Regions from separate parts of the Mesorhizobium sp. M0410 genome, predicted to be linked through region 1. Evidence: predicted binding sites of a transcription regulator. Region 1 holds the regulator's gene; each other region holds the start of a gene.
The links. Region 1 encodes PhoB, which activates phosphate uptake and scavenging genes when phosphate is short. Its sites were predicted from a motif close to TGTCATNNANCTGTCAT; they were not measured.
Positions count from the first base shown of each region.

Region 2: ugpB (sn-glycerol-3-phosphate ABC transporter substrate-binding protein UgpB) is a predicted target of PhoB. The motif match lies at 2,833-2,849, and genes of this name have one in related genera.
Region 3: phnF (phosphonate metabolism transcriptional regulator PhnF) is a predicted target of PhoB. The motif match lies at 1,937-1,953, and genes of this name have one in related genera.
Region 4: olsB (l-ornithine N(alpha)-acyltransferase) is a predicted target of PhoB. The motif match lies at 2,442-2,458, and genes of this name have one in related genera.

Region 1 covers NZ_JAMYRN010000005.1:194,319-199,146, reverse strand. The annotation lists gene xylF (D-xylose ABC transporter substrate-binding protein) at 1-16, opposite strand, end outside; gene NKI63_RS09080 (ROK family protein) at 302-1,546, shown strand; gene phoB (phosphate regulon transcriptional regulator PhoB) at 1,556-2,245, opposite strand; gene phoU (phosphate signaling complex protein PhoU) at 2,262-2,969, opposite strand; gene pstB (phosphate ABC transporter ATP-binding protein PstB) at 3,002-3,805, opposite strand; gene pstA (phosphate ABC transporter permease PstA) at 3,802-4,653, opposite strand; gene pstC (phosphate ABC transporter permease subunit PstC) at 4,657-4,828, opposite strand, start outside.
Region 2 covers NZ_JAMYRN010000005.1:297,451-302,278, reverse strand. The annotation lists gene ugpE (sn-glycerol-3-phosphate ABC transporter permease UgpE) at 1-485, opposite strand, end outside; gene ugpA (sn-glycerol-3-phosphate ABC transporter permease UgpA) at 494-1,378, opposite strand; gene ugpB (sn-glycerol-3-phosphate ABC transporter substrate-binding protein UgpB) at 1,460-2,770, opposite strand; gene NKI63_RS09640 (bifunctional diguanylate cyclase/phosphodiesterase) at 3,063-4,828, shown strand, end outside.
Region 3 covers NZ_JAMYRN010000003.1:40,076-44,903, forward strand. The annotation lists gene NKI63_RS04310 (carbon-phosphorus lyase complex subunit) at 1-782, opposite strand, end outside; gene phnH (phosphonate C-P lyase system protein PhnH) at 784-1,395, opposite strand; gene phnG (phosphonate C-P lyase system protein PhnG) at 1,395-1,856, opposite strand; gene phnF (phosphonate metabolism transcriptional regulator PhnF) at 1,991-2,734, shown strand; gene NKI63_RS04330 (zinc-binding alcohol dehydrogenase family protein) at 2,747-3,763, opposite strand; gene NKI63_RS04335 (ABC transporter permease) at 3,834-4,799, opposite strand; gene NKI63_RS04340 (sugar ABC transporter ATP-binding protein) at 4,796-4,828, opposite strand, start outside.
Region 4 covers NZ_JAMYRN010000003.1:92,996-97,823, forward strand. The annotation lists gene NKI63_RS04550 (fatty acid desaturase) at 1-193, opposite strand, end outside; gene NKI63_RS04555 (hypothetical protein) at 319-519, opposite strand; gene grpE (nucleotide exchange factor GrpE) at 760-1,395, shown strand; gene olsB (l-ornithine N(alpha)-acyltransferase) at 1,503-2,378, opposite strand; gene NKI63_RS04570 (hybrid sensor histidine kinase/response regulator) at 2,528-4,816, opposite strand.

The DNA of each region.
Region 1 (4,828 bases):
TCGTGAATTTCTTCATCATATCCTCCCTGCGCCGCGTACGGCGTGACCAATTGGCTCAAAGACCAGCTTAGAAGCTCTAATTTTTTCGAGCCTCGAAAAAATACTGGCCCGATCTCCGGCTGCTGTCAACATCGATTGTGATGGATTTTGATGACTCTGCGAGTTTTTTCGAGCGTCGGAATAAACGATGACAGCGCCACCTGCATCTGACACTATTTGCCGCATCTGACACTATTTGTCGGACATTACCGACGGCTTCCGGTTCATGAGCGGCCGCGGCAACCGGGAGGAAAGCAAAACGATGTCGGTCGGAATCCGCCACGACGATTTGCGCCGGCGCAACCGGGCGATGGTGATCTCGGCGGTGCGCCGGGCTGGCCAGCCATCGCGTACGGAGATCGCAGCCACCACCGGCCTCAGTCATTCGACCATATCGGCGATCTCCTCCGACCTGATACGGGAAGGCATCCTCGCCGAGAGCAAGGCAAGTGAGCCCGTTTCGTTGAAACGGGGTCGTCCGCAGGTCGGCCTCGCCCTCAACCCGGAAGCGGCGGCGGTGCTGACCGTGGTGTTGTCACTGAATTTCCTGTCGGCCGCCATTATCGACTATGCGGGACAGGTGGTCGCCGAGGAACAGCGCCGGCTGGACACGCTGACCATGCCGCGCGACGAGCTGATCCGCGAATGCATGGCCATCGTCCGGCGCCGGCTTGAGGACCCAGACCTTGACGTCCGCAGTGTCGCCCGCATCGCCCTGGCGATTCAGGGCATTACCGACTCCCCTGCACGCGCCATGCTGTGGTCGCCGATCACGCCGCAGACCGACATCGCCTTTGCCGACATGCTGGAGGACGAATTCGGCATCCCGGCCACGGTGGAGAACGACTGCAATATGATGGCGGTGGCTTTGCGCTGGCGCAATCCGGATCGCTATCGCGACGACTTCATCGCCATCCTGCTTTCGCATGGCATCGGTATGGGGCTTGTGCTGAAGGGCGAACTGTTCACCGGGACGCATTCCTCGGGCGGCGAATTTGGCCACATGATCCATCGTCCGGGCGGCGCGCTCTGCCGTTGCGGGCGGCGCGGCTGCATCGAAGCCTATGCCGGCAACTATGCCATCTGGCGCAACGCCAGGCAGATGAGCGAAGACAGCGAACCTATCGCCGACGTCAGCGACGCCGACATGCGCGCGCTGGCCGCCCGCGCGCGCGAGAAGGATGGGCCGGAACGCGAGGCCTACCGCAAGGCCGGCGAAGCGCTGGGTTTCGGTCTCGGCTCGCTGTTCGCGCTGATCGATCCGGCACCGGTCGCGATGGTCGGCGCCAGTGCCGCTGCCTTCGATCTGATCGAGCCGGCCTTGCGCAAGGCAATCGCCCAGACCGCCGGCGGCCAGCACTCGGGCTCGATCTCCTTCGATACCGAGCCGAACGAATTGCCGCTGATCCGCGAAGGCTGCGCGATGCGGGCGTTAAGCTTCGTCGACCAGGAGATTTTCGCGCCGGGCGCGCAAATGAGGCCCGGCGTCAGAAAGAACGTCGCCTGACCAGGCGGGTCAATCTTCCCTGATCGCATAGCCGGCACCGCGGATGGTGCGGATGACATCCGGCATGCGGCCGTTATTGACGGCTTTGCGCAGCCGCCCGACATGGACGTCGACGGTGCGTTCGTCGATATAGATCGTCTCGCCCCAGACATTATCGAGCAACTGGCTACGCGAGAAGACGCGGCCCGGATGCCGCATCATGAACTCGAGCAGCCGGAATTCGGTCGGCCCGAGCCGGATCTCGCTCTTCTTGCGATAGACCCTGTGCGATTCGCGATCGAGCACTATGTCGCCGACCTTCAGCACGCTGGACAGCACTTCCGGCTTGGCGCGCCGCAGCAGCGCCTTGACCCTGGCCATGAATTCCGGCGTCGAAAACGGTTTGACGAGATAGTCGTCGGCGCCGGTCGAAAGACCGCGCACCCGATCGCTCTCCTCGCCGCGCGCGGTCAGCATGATGATCGGCAGCCGCTCGGTTTCGGGGCGCACGCGCAACCGGCGGCAGAGCTCGATGCCGGAAACCGCCGGTATCATCCAGTCGAGCACCAGAAGGTCGGGCACATTCTCCTGCAAACGGATCTCGGCTTCGTCGCCGCGTGTCACCACCTCGACCTGGTAGCCTTCGGATTCGAGATTGTAGCGGAGCAGCACGCCCAACGGCTCCTCGTCCTCCACCACCATTATGCGTGGTGCGATCATCGGCTGGGCACCCCCATCATGTCACCGGCGCGGACATTGTCGTTTCGTCCTGCTTCGGACGATTGACCGGCAATTGTTCGCCGGTCAGCACATAATACGCATTTTCGGCGATGTTGGTGACATGGTCGCCGATCCGCTCGAGATTCTTGGCGCAGAACAGCAGATGCGTGCAAGCAGTGATGTTGCGCGGATCTTCCATCATGTAGGTTAACAGCTCGCGGAACACGGACGTGTATTTGACGTCGATACGCTCGTCGGCGGCGCGCAGCTTGGCCAAGGCGGCCGCATCGCCTGCAGCATACTCCTCGATGACGCCCTGCACCTGGATGAGCACTAGCTGCGCCATCGCATCGATGGAATGCGATAGGTCGCGCGGCGTGGCGCTGAGGCCGACCGCGCTCACACGCTTGGCGATATTCTTGGCAAGGTCGCCGATGCGTTCGAGGTCGCCGGCCATGCGGATCGCTCCGACGACATGGCGCAGATCGTGAGCCATTGGCTGGCGCTTGGCGATCAGGGTGATGGCGCGATCGTCCAGTTCGCGTTGACGCGCATCCATGATGGCGTCGTCGGAGACGACGCGTTGCGCCAGCACGTTATCGGAATTCAACAGGGCCTTGGTCGCCCCGCCGACCATCGAACCGGCGAGGTCGGCCATGTCGCGGATCAGCTTGCTGATCTGCTCGAGATCCTCGTCGAAAGAAGCGACTGTGTGTTCGCCCATGGTCCTGTCCTCATATGCATGATCGGAACGGCTCAGCCGAAGCGGCCAGTGATGTAGTCCTGCGTGCGCTTCTCGCGGGGCGACGTGAATATCTTCTCGGTCCGGTCGAACTCGACCAGTTCACCCAGATACATGAAGGCGGTCTGGCGCGACACGCGCGCCGCTTGCTGCATGTTGTGGGTGACGATGACGATCGTGTAGTCGGCTTGCAGCTCGTCGATCAGTTCCTCGATCTTGGCCGTCGACAGCGGGTCGAGGGCCGAAGCCGGTTCGTCGAGCAGAATGACTTCCGGCTTCACTGCCACGGTGCGGGCAATGCAGAGCCGCTGCTGCTGGCCGCCGGACAGGCTCAAGCCGCTGGCGTTTAGCTTGTCCTTGACCTCGCTCCACAGCGCGGCCCGCTTCAACGCTTGCTCGACGCGGCCGTCCATCTCGGACTTGCCGAGATTCTCGTAGAGCCTGACGCCGAAGGCTATGTTCTCGTAGATCGACATCGGGAACGGCGTCGGCTTCTGGAATACCATGCCGATCTTTGTCCTGAGGAGGTTGAGATCCTGCGACCGGTCGAGAATGTTCTTGCCGTCGAGCAGCACCTGGCCCTCGGCGGTCTGTTTCGGGTAGAGCTCGTAGATGCGGTTGAAGACGCGCAGCAGCGTCGATTTCCCGCAACCCGAAGGGCCGATGAAGGCCGTGACGCTGCGCTCGGGCAGCGACAGGCTGATGTCCTTCAGCGCCTTGCTCTGGCCGTAGTAGAAGTTGAGGTTCTTGACCTCGATCTTCGTCTTCTCGGTGACCGTTTCGGTCATCGTCATGTCCGGGGACAACATCTGTGTCATCTGTCCTCTCTGCGTCCGGTAAGGCTGCGGGCGAGGATGCTCAAGCCCAGAACCGTCAGGGTGATTATGAGTGCGCCGGTCCACGCCAGTTGCTGCCATTCCTCGTAAGGGCTGAGAGCGAACTGGAAGATGGTCACCGGCAGGCTGGCCATCGGCGCGTTGATATTGCTGCTCCAGAACTGGTTGTTGAGCGCGGTGAAGAGCAGCGGCGCCGTCTCGCCGGAAATGCGTGCTATCGCCAGCAATATGCCGGTGACGATGCCGGACAATGCGGCGCGGTAGGCGACCGAACGGATCACCACCCAGCGCGGCGCGCCGATCGCGGCACCGGCTTCACGCAACGCGTTCGGCACCAGGTTGAGCATGTCTTCAGTGGTGCGCACGACCACCGGAATGACCAGGATGGCAAGCGCCACGGCGCCGGCAATGGCCGAGAAATGTCCCATTGGCCGCACCATCAATTCATAGACGAACAAGCCGATGATGATCGACGGCGCCGACAACAGGATGTCGTTGATGAAGCGGACGACGGTGGTGATGCGCGAAAAGCGTCCATACTCGGCCATGTAGGTTCCCGCCAGCACGCCGATCGGCGTGCCGACGACAACGGCGATGATCGTCATCAGCAGGCTGCCCGCGATGGCATTGAGCAGGCCGCCGGCCTCGCCCGGTGGTGGCGTCATCTCGGTGAAGACCGCGAACGAAAGCCCGGCTGTGCCCTTATAGACCAACGCACCGAGGATGAGCGCCAGCCAGGCAAGCCCGATGCCGGCGGCGACGACGCAAAGCGCCATCATCACCGAATTCCTGGCTTTGCGGCGGCTGTGGAGCGATGAGGATGTCGACATCGGTCAGGCTCCCGTACGGGCGTCGATCCGCATCAGCATATAGCGGGCGGCGGCAAGGATCAGGAAGGTGATGACGAACAGGATCAGGCCGAGCGCGACCAGCGAGGAGGTGTAGAGGTCGCCGTCGGCCTCGGTAAATTCATTGGCGATGGTCGCCGAAATCGTCGTGCCCGGT
Region 2 (4,828 bases), 100 kb from region 1:
AGCAGCGTTGCGGTGGCTGAGGCGATCAGCGGGACGATCAGGCCGGCATAGGTGTCGATCATGCCGAGATCGACCATCACCTTGTAGGTCGGCAGGATGCGCACCTCGACTGGAAGCATCAAGGTGATGAAGATCAGCCAGAAGAAGGTCATGCGCAGCGGAAAGCGAAAGAACACGATCGCGTAGGCCGACAGGATCGAGATGAAGATCTTTCCGACCGCAACGCCGAGCGCCATGATCGTGGTGTTGAGGAGCAGCCTGCCGACGCTGACCCCGCCGATACGGCCGATGCCGCCGAACAGCGCCTCACTGTAGTTGTTCCATAGCTGGCCGCCCGGCAAGAGCGGCAGCGGCGGCCTGAGGATCGTTTGCAGCGTGTGCGTCGAGGCAACGAAGGTGTAGTAGATCGGAAAAGCCACGATCAATATGCCGAGGATGAGCACGGCATGGGCGATGAAGGTGCGGAGCGGGGACTGGCCGATCATCGCTGCCCTCAGCCGTAGTGGACTTTGCGTTCCACATAGCGGAACTGGATCGCTGTGAGCGCGATGACGATAGCCATCAAAATGACCGACTGCGCCGCCGAGTCGCCCAGGATCAGATTGACAAAGCCGTCATTGTAGACCTTGTAGACCAGCGTCTCGGTCGTCTTGCCCGGCCCGCCGCCGGTGACGGCATGAACGATGCCGAACGTGTCGAACAGGGCATAGACGGTGTTGACGACCAGCAGGAAAAAGGTTGTCGGCGCAAGCAGCGGGAAGACGATGGTCCAGAAGCGCTTGGTTTCGCCGGCGCCGTCCATGGCCGCCGCTTCGATCAGCGTTTTCGGCACCGCCTGCAGGCCGGCGACGAAGAACAGGAAATTGTAGCTGATCTGCTTCCAGGCAGCCGCCGACACCAGCAGGATCATGGCGTGGGTGCCGTTGAGCAGTGGGTCCCATGCGATGCCGAGGCTTCTCAGCAAATAGGCCAACGAGCCTATCGAAGGGTTGAACAGAAACAGCCACAGCATGCCGGCAATCGCCGGCGCCACGGCATAAGGCCATATCAACAGTGTGCGGTAGAGGCCTTTGCCGCGCATGGCCTTCTCGGCCATAACCGCGAGCAGCAGGGCCGCAACCATGGCAACGATCGCGGTCGCAAGCGAGAACACCACCGTGACCTTGATCGAGTTGAGATAGGCCGGATCGGCCAGCACCTTCCGGAAATTGGCAAACCAGACGAACCTGCTCTTCAGCCCGAACGGGTCTTGCCTGAGCATCGACTGGTAAAGCGCCTGACCGGCCGGCCAGTAGAAGAAAACCAGGGTTATGGCGAGCTGTGGCGCCACCAGCAGGTAGGGCAGGATATTGTTGGGAAAGACGACGCGTGGAGACAGGCTGATTTCCCTCGCTATCCAGGCATCGCCCACACGCGCGCGCGTGGGCGATATTCCAACCGACTGACCGAGACGATCTCGTTAGTTGTCCAGGGCTTCCTTGATTGCGGCGTCGCCGCGCGCGACCGCATTGTCGAGGGCCTGCTGGGCGGTTTGCTGGCCGGCCAGCATCTTCTCCAGCTCCTCGTTCTGGATATCGCGCACCTGCGGCAGATTCGGCAGGCGCACGCCCTTCGAATTGTCGGTCGGCGGCTTGCCGATCATCTGCAGGATGGGTGTCTCGCGGCCGGGGTTCTTTTCATAGAAGCCTGATTTCTTGGTCGCCTCGTACGCGGCGAGCGTCACAGGCAGGTATCCCGACTTCTGGTGCAGGTATTCCTGCACATCAGTCTTGGACAGATAGGCAAAGAAGGCGGCAACGCCCTTGTATTCCTCGTCCGACTTGTTGCCGAACACCCATAGGCTGGCACCGCCCGGCGTTGTGTTCTGCGGGGCACCCTTGGCGTCACTGTCGTAGGGAAGCTGGCCGATGCCATAATTCATGCCGGACTTGACGATATCGCCGAGGCCGCCCGACGATTCGGTGAAGATGCCGCATTCGCCGGCGAGGAATATCTGCTTGGCTTCGGAGGTGCGTCCGCCATATTTGAACGTGCCGTCCTTGGCCAGGTCGGCGAGCGCCTGGAAGTGGTTGACGAAAATCGGCGCATTGATCTTGAGTTCGACGTCGCCGCCGGCCAGGCCATTCTGCTGGGTCGCCCAAGGCACGTCATTCCACGCCGCGAAATTCTCCAGATGGATCCAGGTCAGCCAGGTCGAGGTATAGCCGCAAGAGGCGGCGCCGCTCGTTTTGATCTTCTTGGCGGCTTCCCAAACCTCGTTCCAGGTCTTGGGCGGATTGTTCACGTCGAGGCCTGCCTTCTGGAAGATGTCCTTGTTGTAGTAGAGGATCGGCGAGGAGGAGTTGTAGGGGAAGGACAGCATGGTGCCGTCCGGCTTGGAATAATAGCCGACGATGCCGGGCAGATACTGGCTCTTGTCGAAAGTCATCCCGGCGCCGGTCATCACATCGGCCACCGGCTTTATCGCACCCTCGGCCGCCATCATCACGCCGGTGCCGACGTCGAACACCTGGAGGATATCGGGCGCTTGCCCGGCACGAAAGGCAGCGATGCCGGCATTCAGCGTCTCCGGATAGGTGCCCTTGAACACCGGAACGAGCTCATATTCGCTCTGGCTGGCGTTGAAATCCTTGGAGATCTTGGCGACGACCTCGGCGTTGGCGCCGGTCATGGCGTGCCACCAGCTGATCTGCGTGACGGCGAAGGCGGAGGTGGTGGAAAGCAGGGTCACGGTGGCGGCGATACCGGCCGCAAAGCCGAAGAACTTCATGTTTCATCTCCCGTTTGTCATTGGCGAAAGGGGCACCTCCGCAAAGCCAATATGTGGCGCTGATGACAATCGGACAACGGTTTTGTTGCCGATCAATGAACACCATTCCTTCCTAAAGTGCACTCGCTACCGAAACCGGGCGTCAGAAACGACATCACCGCCTTTTCGGCGCAGCGGCATCGGTTTTCCCCCGAAAAGACCCGCCTCATGGCCTACGGGTTAACTATTCGTTAAAATCTCCAAGAGCTAATCCGTCACACCTCCCCTGTTAGTTTTGACCGAGTGAACCAGGATGCTGACGGTCTATAATTGTATCGTAAATCAGCACGACCTGAGACTGGTTGCGCTCGCCGCACTCGTCTGTGGAATTTCTTGTTTCTCAGCAGTTAATCTCCTTAAGCATGTCGGCCGATCGACCGAGCGAAACCGGCTTGTCTGGCTGATGATCGCCGCGGCCTCGACCGGGTTCGGCATATGGGCGACGCATTTCATCGCCATGACCGCGTTTACGCCGGGAATACCGAACGCATACAATCCGGGATTATCCGCCTTTTCGCTTGCCGCCGCCGTCATCCTGACCGCGCTTGGGATGTGGGTCGCCACCTTGCGCCGCGGCATCGACCATTTCCTCGTCGGTGGTGCCATTCTGGGCGGCGCCATCGCGACGATGCACTACATCGGCATGGCGGCTTTCGAGGTCGAAGGCCGGGTCGTATGGAACCTGCTCCTTGTCGCGATGTCGCTTCTGGCCGGCGTGACCCTTGCGGCACTGGCACTCCTGGTCGTTTTGCGCCGCCCGTCAGCAGTCGCGACTCTCGGCGGCGCCGCGCTTTTGACGCTGGCCATTTGCAGCTTGCATTTCATCGCGATGGCCGCGGTGTCGATCATTCCGGGTTCCTCGATTGAAATATCCGAACATTCCATCGAGCCCATTTCCCAGGCCTTTGCCGCAGCGGTCGCCAGCCTTGTAATCCTTGTGCTGTCAGGTGCCGCGCTGTGGATCGATCTGCGCTTTCGCCACCAGAAGCTCGAGGCCGAGCGCATGCACGATCTCGCCAATGCGGCGGTGGAAGGTCTGATCGTTTGCGATGGCACCCGCATCGTCAGCGCCAATGACAGTATGGCGAAGCTGACCGGAACAGCGACAGCCACCCTGAACACGATGCAACTCGGCGAGCTTTTCGACGGACAGAGCGCAGCCGCTATGTCCGGCTTCGGCGAACAGGCGCAGGAAGCGAAATTAAGGGGCAGCGACGGCGCGAGAATTCCTGTCGAGCTGATCGCCAGGAAGATCACCTACTGCGGCAGGCCTCATACGGTGCTTGCCGTTCGCGACATCCGTGAGCGCAAGAAGGCAGAAGAAGAGATTCTCCGCCTCGCGCATTTCGATCCGCTTACCGGGCTTGCCAATCGGCGGAGCTTTTCTTCCCGGCTGGAAGCAGAAGTCGCCTCGATGGATCGTGGCGGCAAGGATGGATATCTGGCGCTCCTGCTGCTTGACCTCGACCGGTTCAAGCAAGTCAACGACCTCTACGGCCACAGCGCCGGTGACGCGATGCTGCAGAAGCTCGCGCACTGCATCTCCGGCATCCCGCGCAACGGACAGATGCTCGCGCGTCTCGGCGGTGACGAATTTGCCATCATAGCTCCGAACCTCCCCGACCCCTTGGCCGCAGGCCGGATAGCCGAGGACTTGCTGGCGGCGATCTGCGAGGAAAACAGGGTTTCGGTCGGCTCCGGCCTCGTCTCGGCCAGCATCGGCATCGCCTTCTTTCCGCTGGATGCCGAAGACCAGGCCGGCCTGATCAGCCATGCCGACACGGCACTCCATCGCGCCAAAACCGAAGGCAGGGACACTTACCGGTTTTTCGAGATAGCCATGGGCACCGCGGCCCGCGACAAGCGCGTGATGGAGCATGAATTGCGCCAGGCCATCGCCCGCAAGGAGTTCCACCTCGTCTACCAGCCTCAGAAGGAAATCCGCGGCGGCAGGATGATCGGCTTCGAAGCCCTGGTCCGGTGGCAGCACCCTGAGCGGGGTGATATTTCTCCGGCTGT
Region 3 (4,828 bases), on a different contig from region 1:
AACTGGTTGACCATCTGGCACTCGGTGACGCGGATACTGCCGAGCGGCACTGCGAAAGGCAGTTCCGGCACGTCGAGCTCCAGCTCGACCTCACCGATACGGACCTCGCCGACGAAGGGATGGTTGCGCGCATAGCCGCGCTGGGTGGAATAGCCGAGCGCCAATAAAAACCCCTCATCGCCGCGCGACAACGCCTGCAGGCGGATGTCGCGCGCCATCGGGAATTCGAGCGGCTCGCGGGTGATGTCGCCGGGGACATGGTCTTCAGGCATGTCGCCGTCGGATTCGATCAGGCCCTCGCGGGCGAGGATGGCCGACACGCGCGGCATGGCTTCCGGCTCGCCTGCACGCTGCTCCGGCTCGGCGACTTCGCCGCCTGCGGCAAGCTCGGGATCGAGCAGCCGGTGGGTGTAGTCGAAAGTCGGGCCGAGCAACTGGCCGCCGGGCAGGTCCTTGTAGGTCGCCGACACCCGCCGCTCGACCAGCATCGTGCCGGTGTCGACCGCCTTGGTGTAGCCGAAACGCGGCAGCGTGGTGCGATAGGCGCGAATGAGGAAGATCGCCTCGATCATGTCGCCGCGCGCCTGGACGATGGCGAGTGCCGCCAATTCCCTGTCGTAGAGCGAACCTTCACTCATCACCCGGTCGACGCCGAGCGCCAGTTGCTCGACGATCTGGTCGAGGCGAAGTGCGGGCACCGAACGATCGCCGCGCCGGCGGTCGGCGAGCAGTTTGTGGGCGTTGCGAATGGCCGCTTCGCCACCCTTTACCGCGACATACATCCTATGCCTCCATCGTCTTGATGCGCGTCGTGCGCGGCAGGCAGGCAATTGCTTCGGACGTGGCGAGGATGATGTCGACGCCACGCGGAAAGCGCTGGTTGTTCTGCTTCCATTGCTCGACAAAATGGCGCGGCATTTGCGCCGGCGCAATCGTCGCCGTCTTCTCGATGCCCGGGCCTTCGAGCAGCAGCGGAGCGCCGGAGACAAGATCGCTGATCTCGAGGATCAGCGTCGTGGAGCGATCGGGATAATCCTGGGTGCCTTGCGAAAACCCGTCGAGCGCCATCATCTCGGCCGGCGTGGCGATCAGCGCGAAATGCGCGTCGGCCGGGGTGTTGGCCAGCGGCGCGCCGGTATGGAAGCCAAGCCAGGATTTCACCGTCGCTGAAGCCTGCAAGGCGGGGTCGAGCCAGAGCGGCGTGTCGTTATCGCACAGCGCCAGCGCAATGGCGCCCGCGGTGGCTGACAGCGGCGTCGGTGGACGGGTAAAGACCGGCAGGGGCTGCAGTGTGCCCGGCCGGGCCATCGCGTCCATCACTGCCCGGAAGACCGTCTGGGCGTCGAACACCGGATCGGCAAAGCCGCCTTCGATCGCTTGGGTTACGATGTCCATCAGTCTTCTCCGCGTACCATGGTGAAGAAATCGACCTTGGTCGCCGCCGTCTCGGCGCGGCGCTGGTCACGGGCCTCGGCCAGTGCCGCCTGCAAGGGCGCGACGAGCCTGGTCTCGACCTCGTTGCGGTGAGCCGGGTCCTGCCACAGCGCATCGGCGATTGCCGCCAGCCTTGCCTTCTGCTTGTCGCGGCCGAGCGCATAGCAGTGGCCGACCTGTCCGGAGGCGAGCCGGACGGTGGCGCGGGTGACCGTCGTCTCGCCAACGTTGAACGGCGCGCCGCCGCCACCGATGCGGCCACGCACGGTGACCAGGCCGGTTTCGGGGCCGCGCAGGAGTTCCGCCTCCGAAGGCAGGCCGGCTTCGTTCCACAGACGGACGATATCGTCGCCGGTCGATTGCGCCAGCGTTGCCATAACGGCCTTGCGCCCAGCCTGATCGCGGGCTTCCTGTCCTCGCATGGTTAACATTCCCTTGCATCGAAATTTGTCTATTGATATAGACAATTATACAAATTATACCTATTATCTAATGCGTGTCTATGACGGGTGCATGACAAGGGCGAGAAGAGGGGGCGCAAAGGTTGGGGCAGAAAATGATCGGACAAGCCAACAGCATCGAGCGGCGCAGCGGTGTCGCGCTGTGGCGGCAGATCGCCGATCAGATACTGCATTCGATTTCCGTCGGCGATTTTCCCGAAAATGCGGCGTTGCCGCCGGAGGTGGCACTTGCCGAGCGCTATGGCGTCAACCGCCACACCGTCCGCAGCGCCATTGCAGCGCTGGTGCAGGAGGGTGTGCTCAGGGCAGAGCAGGGGCGGGGCACCTTCGTGCTGTCGCGCAGGCGGCTGTCATATCCGATCGGCGCCCGCACCCGCTTTTCGGAGGGATTGCAAGGACAGGCGTCCGACCGGCATATCACCTTGCTTGCGTCATCGGTCGAGCCTGCCAACCGTCGTGTGGCAGAGAGCTTAGGCCTTGCAAAGGGGGCCGACGTGATACGTCTGGAAACGCGCGGCGAAGCCGATGGAATGCCAGTGTCCCGCGCTGCCGGCTGGTTCGATGCCAGGCGCTTTGCCGGCATCGATGCTGCCATGGCGGAAACCGGTTCGATCACCGCATCGCTGGCACGTTTTGGCATTGACGACTATCTGCGGCAATCGACGGTGTTGTCGGCGCGCCATGCCGATGCGGCCGACCTTGCGGACCTCGACCTGCAGCCCGGCGCCATCGTGCTGGTGACGGTCGCCGTCAACGTCACGCCCGACGGTCAGCCGATCCAGTTTTCGGAGTCGCGCTTCCCGGCCGAGCGGATCGAGCTCAAACTGTCGGCGCTTTGAGGTGCGCCAGCATCATGCGACCTGGATAACGGCCTTGATCAGGCCGGACTTCTCATGCGCCCAGCGGGCAAGATCGTGCGGCGTTTCGCCAAGCGTCGTGCGGTGCGTGACGAGCTTTGCCAACGGCACCGCGCCGTTGCGGATCGAGGCGGCGACATGGTCGAAATCGGCACGCAGCGCGTTGCGGCTGCCGATCAGCATCATCTCGCGCTTGTGGAATTCGGGATCGGAAAAGGCGATGTCGTCCTTGACGACGCTGACCAGGACCAGCGCCCCGCCATGCGCGACATGGGCGAAGGCCGACTGCACCGACTGGGTGTTGCCGGTGGCATCGAAAACCATGTCAAAACCGTCGCCGTCGGTTGCTTGCCGCACCAGGTCCGCAGCAGCGCCCTGCGAGCCGTCGAGGGTCGCGAAGCCGAGTTCGCTTTCGGCGAAACCCAGCCTCTCCGCACTCATGTCGAGCAGCGTCACGTCGAGCCCGGCGATGCGGGCGAACAGCGCCGTGCCGAGCCCGATGGGGCCGGCGCCAATGACCAGCGTGCGCGCACCTGGATCAGCCAGCGAGCGCCGCACGGCATGCGCGCCGATCGCCAGGAATTCGACGGCAGCAGCATCGGCCAGCGACAAGCCGTTTGCCGGATAAAGATTTTGCGCCGGCACCAGGATTTGCTCGCACATGGCGCCGTCGCGGTGGACGCCGAGCACCTCGATCTTAACGCAGCAATTCGGCTTGCCTTGCCGGCAGGCGATGCATTTGCCGCAGGCGAGATAGGGATTGACGACCACCGGTTCGCCGATTGCCAGATCGACGCCCTCACCAACCTCGATCACGGTGCCGGAAACTTCGTGGCCCATGATGCGGGGATAGGCGAGGAACGGGTGCTTGCCTTCGAAGATGTGATAGTCGGTGCCGCAGATGCCGACATGGCTGACGGCGACCAGCGCCCAGCCGGCTGGCGGCGCGCCAGGCGCCGGACGATCTTCGAGGACAAGTTCGCCGGGCGAGCGGCAGACGACGGCTTTCATGCTTCAATCCAGTCGGTTCATGGCACCGCCGGCTCTGCTGTCGCGAGGCCGGCGGTTGTGGGGAGGCGGTCTATTTGCCGCGGCGGCGTAGCCCGTCGAAGTAGACGATGACGATGATCAGCACGCCGGTGATGATGCGCTGCCAGAAGGCGTTGACGTTGAGCAGATTGGCGCCGTTGTTGATGGTGGCAAGGATGAAGGCGCCGAGCAGCGGCCCGTGCACTGAGCCGACAGCGCCGAACAGCGAGGTGCCGCCGATCACCGAGGAGGCGATCGCCTGCAATTCCCAGCCCTCGGCCTGTGTCGGATTGCCGATGCCGATGCGCGAGGCGAGCAGCACGCCGACGAATGCCGCACACAGCCCCGACAGCGTGTAGGCCATATAGATGGTGCGCTGGACGTTGACGCCTGACAGGCGCGACGCCTCGGCGTTGGAGCCGACCGAGAACAGATAGCGGCCCCAGCGGCTGTGGTGCAGGAAGATGTAGGCCGGGATGCCGACCAGGATCACCATCCAGAACAGATTGGGGACGCCGACGAAGGAACTGCGCGAGAACGTCTGGAAGGCATCGTTGTTGATCGAGATCGAGTTGCCGTTGGTCATCAACAGACCGATGCCGCGCAGCGAGGTCAGCGTCGCCAGGGTGATGATGAAGGGCGGCAGGCCCATCTTGACGATGCCGAAGCCGTGGAACATCCCGATGGCGACGCCGACCAGCAAGGTAATCAGGATGGCCGGGAAAACCGGTGTTCCGGCGTTGATCAGCATCGCGACGATGACGGTAGCGAAGCCGACCACGGCGCCGACGGAAAGGTCGATGCCGCCGGTGATGATGACGAAGGTCTGGCCGACCGCCAGGATGGCGATCATCGACCCTTGCCGCAACAGGTTCGAGATGTTGTTGCCCGAGGCGAAGCTCGGCGTCGCCACCGACAGGATGACCCACAAAAGAACCAGCAGCGCCAGCAGTGTCAGCCCGAACAGGGCGTTATAGTTGCGTTTCGGCCTTTCGGCAGCGATCGCCTCGGTGCTCATATCCGTCCTCCCGGTCTTTCTTGTTTCTC
Region 4 (4,828 bases), on a different contig from region 1:
GGATGAGGACCAGACCCCACCAATGGCCATAGGCATAGGCGGCCGAGGACAATGCCCACAGCGTGGCGAAAGGGATGAGGGTGATGGCGAGTTCGACGGCGCTGCGACGCCTGTCGGGCTTTTTATAGCGCGACAGGATTTTCAACCAGGCGCGCTTGCTGTTTGCCACAGCTTCGGGGGAAATCATGTTCATCATGAAACATAGGCGGAGCAGGGCGCTGCCGCAAGACGGAGATCACGCAAAGTTACTGCGGGTAAATGTCGCGCGATGCGACGAATCCCGGCCACAGTCGCCGGGCGCGTCGCCGGCAACGGCGCCTACCGACGGCGCCCGCCTGCGACCATGTTGGTTTCGATGCCATCCAGGCGGTCGAGCAATTTCTTCAGGCGGTCGGGAATATCCGTCTCCGTGCGGAATGCCGGCAGGGTGCGCAGGAAGCGCTTGGTGGTCTCATTGCCGAGCTGGCGCCGGATATCGACGGCGAGCGCGTCGTGCTTTTCGCCATTGGTGCGGGACATCTTCCAAAATCCTGTGTCGGCTTCGAAACTCTTCCACAGGAGGAATGGTTCCCGCATTGTAGTAGCCTGGCAAGCAAAGCCGTCGGATACGGTAAAGTTTGAATTAAAATCGAAAAGTCTCCGCTGTTCGCCCTCAAGCCGTGGCCAGCGGCTGCAGTATCGCTTGCCCCTTGATTTTTGGCCGCCAAACCTCGATATCGGGCGCAAATCCACACCATTCGAAAATGACGGGAAACGGCGATGAGCGACCAGGCAAAAGACGAACGCGCGCCCGATGAAGCCGAGAAGACCGAGGCTGCCGCGGAGCCAAGGGAAGGCGGCGTCGACAGCGACTATGAAGCGCTTGTGCGGCTTCTGAAGGAAAACGAAGAGCTGAAGGATCGCGCGCTGCGCGTCGCGGCCGACATGGAGAATTTGCGCCGCCGCACCGCCCGCGACGTGCACGATGCGCGCGCCTATGCGGTTGCCAACTTTGCCCGCGACATGCTTTCGGTGTCAGACAATCTGCGCCGCGCTCTGGATGCCATCCCGGAGGAGGCCAAGGCTTCGGACGATGCCGGTTTCAAGGCGCTGATCGACGGCGTCGAGATCACCGAGCGCGCCATGCTGTCGGCGCTTGAACGTCACGGCGTGAAGAAGCTTGAGCCCGAGGGCGAGAAATTCGATCCGAATTTCCACCAGGCGATGTTCGAGGTGCCCAATCCCGACGTACCGGCCAACACAGTCGTGCAGGTCGTGCAGCCCGGCTATTCGATCGGCGAGCGTGTGCTGCGGCCGGCCATGGTCGGCGTCGCCAAGGGCGGCCCCAAGCATGTGGCGAGCGAAGCGCCGGTGGAGCCGGGGCCGGTGAATGAGCAAGCTGAGAAGGATGCGTAAGTTAGGAGAGTAGGGGAATAGGCAGTACGGGAGTAGGGAATACCGCTACGTCGGGTAAAATAGAGCAGAGCACTTGCCTACTCCGGCCGTTGCCTTCTCTCCCCTACTCAGGCCGCAAACCGCTGCGCTTCTCCGCCATAATAATTGACGTAGCGGGCACCGATCTCCTTGACCGGCATCACCACGAACACGTCGACGGTCGAGAATTCACGGTCGATGACGCAGCCGTCGCCGATGCGCGCGCCGACGCGCAGATAGCCCTTGACCAGCGGCGGCATCGCGGCGATCGCCGCCTTGGTGTTGACGGCCTCGATCGGCATCAGGTCCATGGAACAATAGCGCCCGGCGACGGCGCGCACGTCCCAGGATGAATTCGTCCGGCAGTGGTGGGCAAGATAGGTCAACGCCTCGGCATGTGCCGCCGGCACGGTGCCGTGGAACGACGCGCAGCCGGTCATCACGCCGATGCCGTAATGGTTGATATAGGCCCAGATGCCTTGCCACAGCGCCTCGATGGTGCGCTTCGAGCGGTATTCCGGCAGAACGCAGGAGCGGCCGAGCTCGAGGAACCGCTGGCCGGGATGCCGCGCGATCAGCTTGGTCAGCTCGAATTCGCCTTCGGAATAGAAGCCGCCGGCCGCTGCGGCAATCTCCTGCCGCAGCAGGCGGTAGGTGCCGACGATGCGGCGATGCTCGGGGCCGGAAAGCGAAGTATCGAACACAAGCAGATGATCGCAGAGGGGATCGAAGCGATCGGCATCGCGGCGGTCCTGCATCTGGAACAGGTCCTTCCTGGCACCAAGCTCGTCGTAGAACACCCGGTAGCGCACTTCCTGCGCGGCAGCGATCTCGGCCTCGTTGCGGGCGAGCCGCACTTCGAGATTGCCGATGCGGCCGAGCGATGCGCCTTTTATGACGGCATCGGCGTTCCGGCCGACGAGCAAAGGCCCGCTGGCGTTCGGCCGAGCATCACATTCCGGCATGACTGTATGCACGAGTGATTCTCCTTCGAGCCATCCCTCTTGGCACGGGGATACGGTGTAGGTGCAACAGGATTGTGACAGTACCGTGATACGGCTCTGCGGGCAATACTTCGTCGGCTGGGTAATCTATCAACCGTCTATGTTGTGCCTCAGGCGGCCACTTGCCCCTCGACGGCATGAACCAGGGCATCGGGGTCGAGCGGCTTGGTGACGAAGCCGCTGGCACCGTGAGCGAGCACGGCGTGGCGGGTCTTTTCCTGGCTGTCGGCCGACAGCACCATGATCGGCACCGGCGGCACCGCGGTCTCCTCCTCATGGCGGCGGATGGCGGCGATGGCGTCCAGGCCGTCCATGACAGGCATGTGCAAGTCCATCAGCACCACGTCGTAGCGGTGCTTGTGGCCGGTGCTGATGACCGCCTCGACCGCGGCCTTGCCGTTGCCGACCACTTTCACGCGATGCCCGGCCTTCAGCAGCGTGGCGCGGGCCAGCATGGCATTGATGTCGTTGTCCTCGGCGATCAGCACCGACAGGCCCTGCTGGCGGGCGCCAATGGCATGCCCCGCCTGCGCGCCGCGCCTTTGCAGTTGCGGCTCGGCGATGACCGGCGCGTGGCTGGTCAAAAGCACGCGCAGCAGTGTCTCGCCGCGCACCGGCCTCGCCAGGAAGGTGGCGTAACCATTGGCACGGAATTCGCCAAGCATGCCGCGGTCGGTCGGCGCGATCAGCGTCACTGCCTCGCACTCGGCAAATCCGCTCTGGCGCAGGCGCCTGAGCAGCCTGCCGTCGCTTTGCTCCATGGCAGCATCGATCAGCAGCACGTCACAGCCCTCGGCGAAAGCGGTGGCCTGGGCGGCGGCGGTGGCCAGATCGACCGTGCCGCCATTGGCGCGAATGGTGCGGGCGATGGCTTCGGCCTCGACCGGGTTCTTCGACACGATCACCGCATGCCGGCCCGACAGCGGGTTCTCGCGGATCTGCGGCGCCTCGACGGCGGAAATAGCGGGAATCTCGAAGACGAATTCAGATCCTTGGCCAAGGCGGCTCGACACAGAGATGGTGCCGCCCATGGCGGTCACCAGGCGCTTGGAAATGGCAAGACCGAGGCCGGCACCGCCATGCGCACGGGTCGAGGTGCCGTCAGCCTGTTCAAAGTCCTCGAAGATACGCTCCATGTCCTCCTCGCGCAGACCGGGGCCGGTGTCGGTGATGGTGAAGCGGATGCGGTCGGTGATTTCGGTGCGGACGCGGGCGATGCTTGCCAGGACGCCGCCGCTGTCGGTGAACTTGACGGCGTTGCCGATGAGGTTGAGCAGCACCTGCCTGACCCTGCCGGGGTCGGCGGTGATCAGCTGCGGCACGTCGGGTTCGACATGACAGCCGAGGCCGATATCCTTGGCAAAAGCCCGCGCCGCCAAAAGCTCGACGACATTGTCGGCGATCTCACGCACCGACATCGGCTGCGGTTCTGGATCGAAGCGGCCGGCCTCGATCTTGGAGTAGTCGAGCAGGTCCTCGATTAGCGCCAGCAGCGCGCTGGCCGAGGTCGAGATGGCGCCGACATAGGTCCGCTGCTCGGGCGAAAGGCTGGTGTCGGCGAGAAGCCGGGCCATGCCCATGATGCCGTTCATCGGCGTGCGGATCTCGTGGCTGACGGTAGCGAGGAAACGCGATTTGGCCTGGCTCGCATATTCGGCCCGCTCGCGGGCGGTGATCAGCGAGGATTCGGCGCGCTTGCGGGCGGTGATGTCGCGGGCGATGGCGCGATGCGAAACGGCGCCGCTGTCCTTGTCGCGCACCGACAGCTCGATCCAAGAGAACCAGCGTGGACCGTCCGGCGTGCGAATGGCGACGTCGGTGGAACTCAGGCATTCATGGTCGGAAAAGGCGGCGTCGGGGACGATGCCGACATCGATGCCTAGTTCGGCCAGGGCCTTGCCGGCAAGCTCGCGCTGGTCGGTTTCGACAAGGTCGGCGAAAACCTTGTTGGCGTAGACAATGTGGCCGTCGCGGTCGCGGTGGACGACGAGATCGCCGAGTGCATCGATCAGACCGCGAAAGCGCTCCTCGCTCTCCTGCATCTCCCACATGCGGTCGGCCAGCGTCTCGATTTCGGCGCGGCTGCGGGCGGTGGTGGCATCGAGCAGGGCCACTGCGCGGCGCTCGGTGCGCCTGTTGCGCAGATGCATGGCGAGCCCGGCCATGGCTGTCGCCAAAAGGCCGATGGTGATGAAGATCGGCGCTCCGGTCAAATGCGACAGGCCCGCCAGCACGACGATGGCGACCAGCGTCAGGAAGGACAGGCCTTCGCGGTTGGCGTCGGGCAATTCCGGCGCCAGCGGTGGCGCGGCGACAAGCTGCCGTGCTGGCGTATCGGGGGCCGTCCCGTCGGCCCGTTCGGCTGGTTCCGCCGCTCTGATGCCGGGTTCCGCAATCATACGGAACTCCTG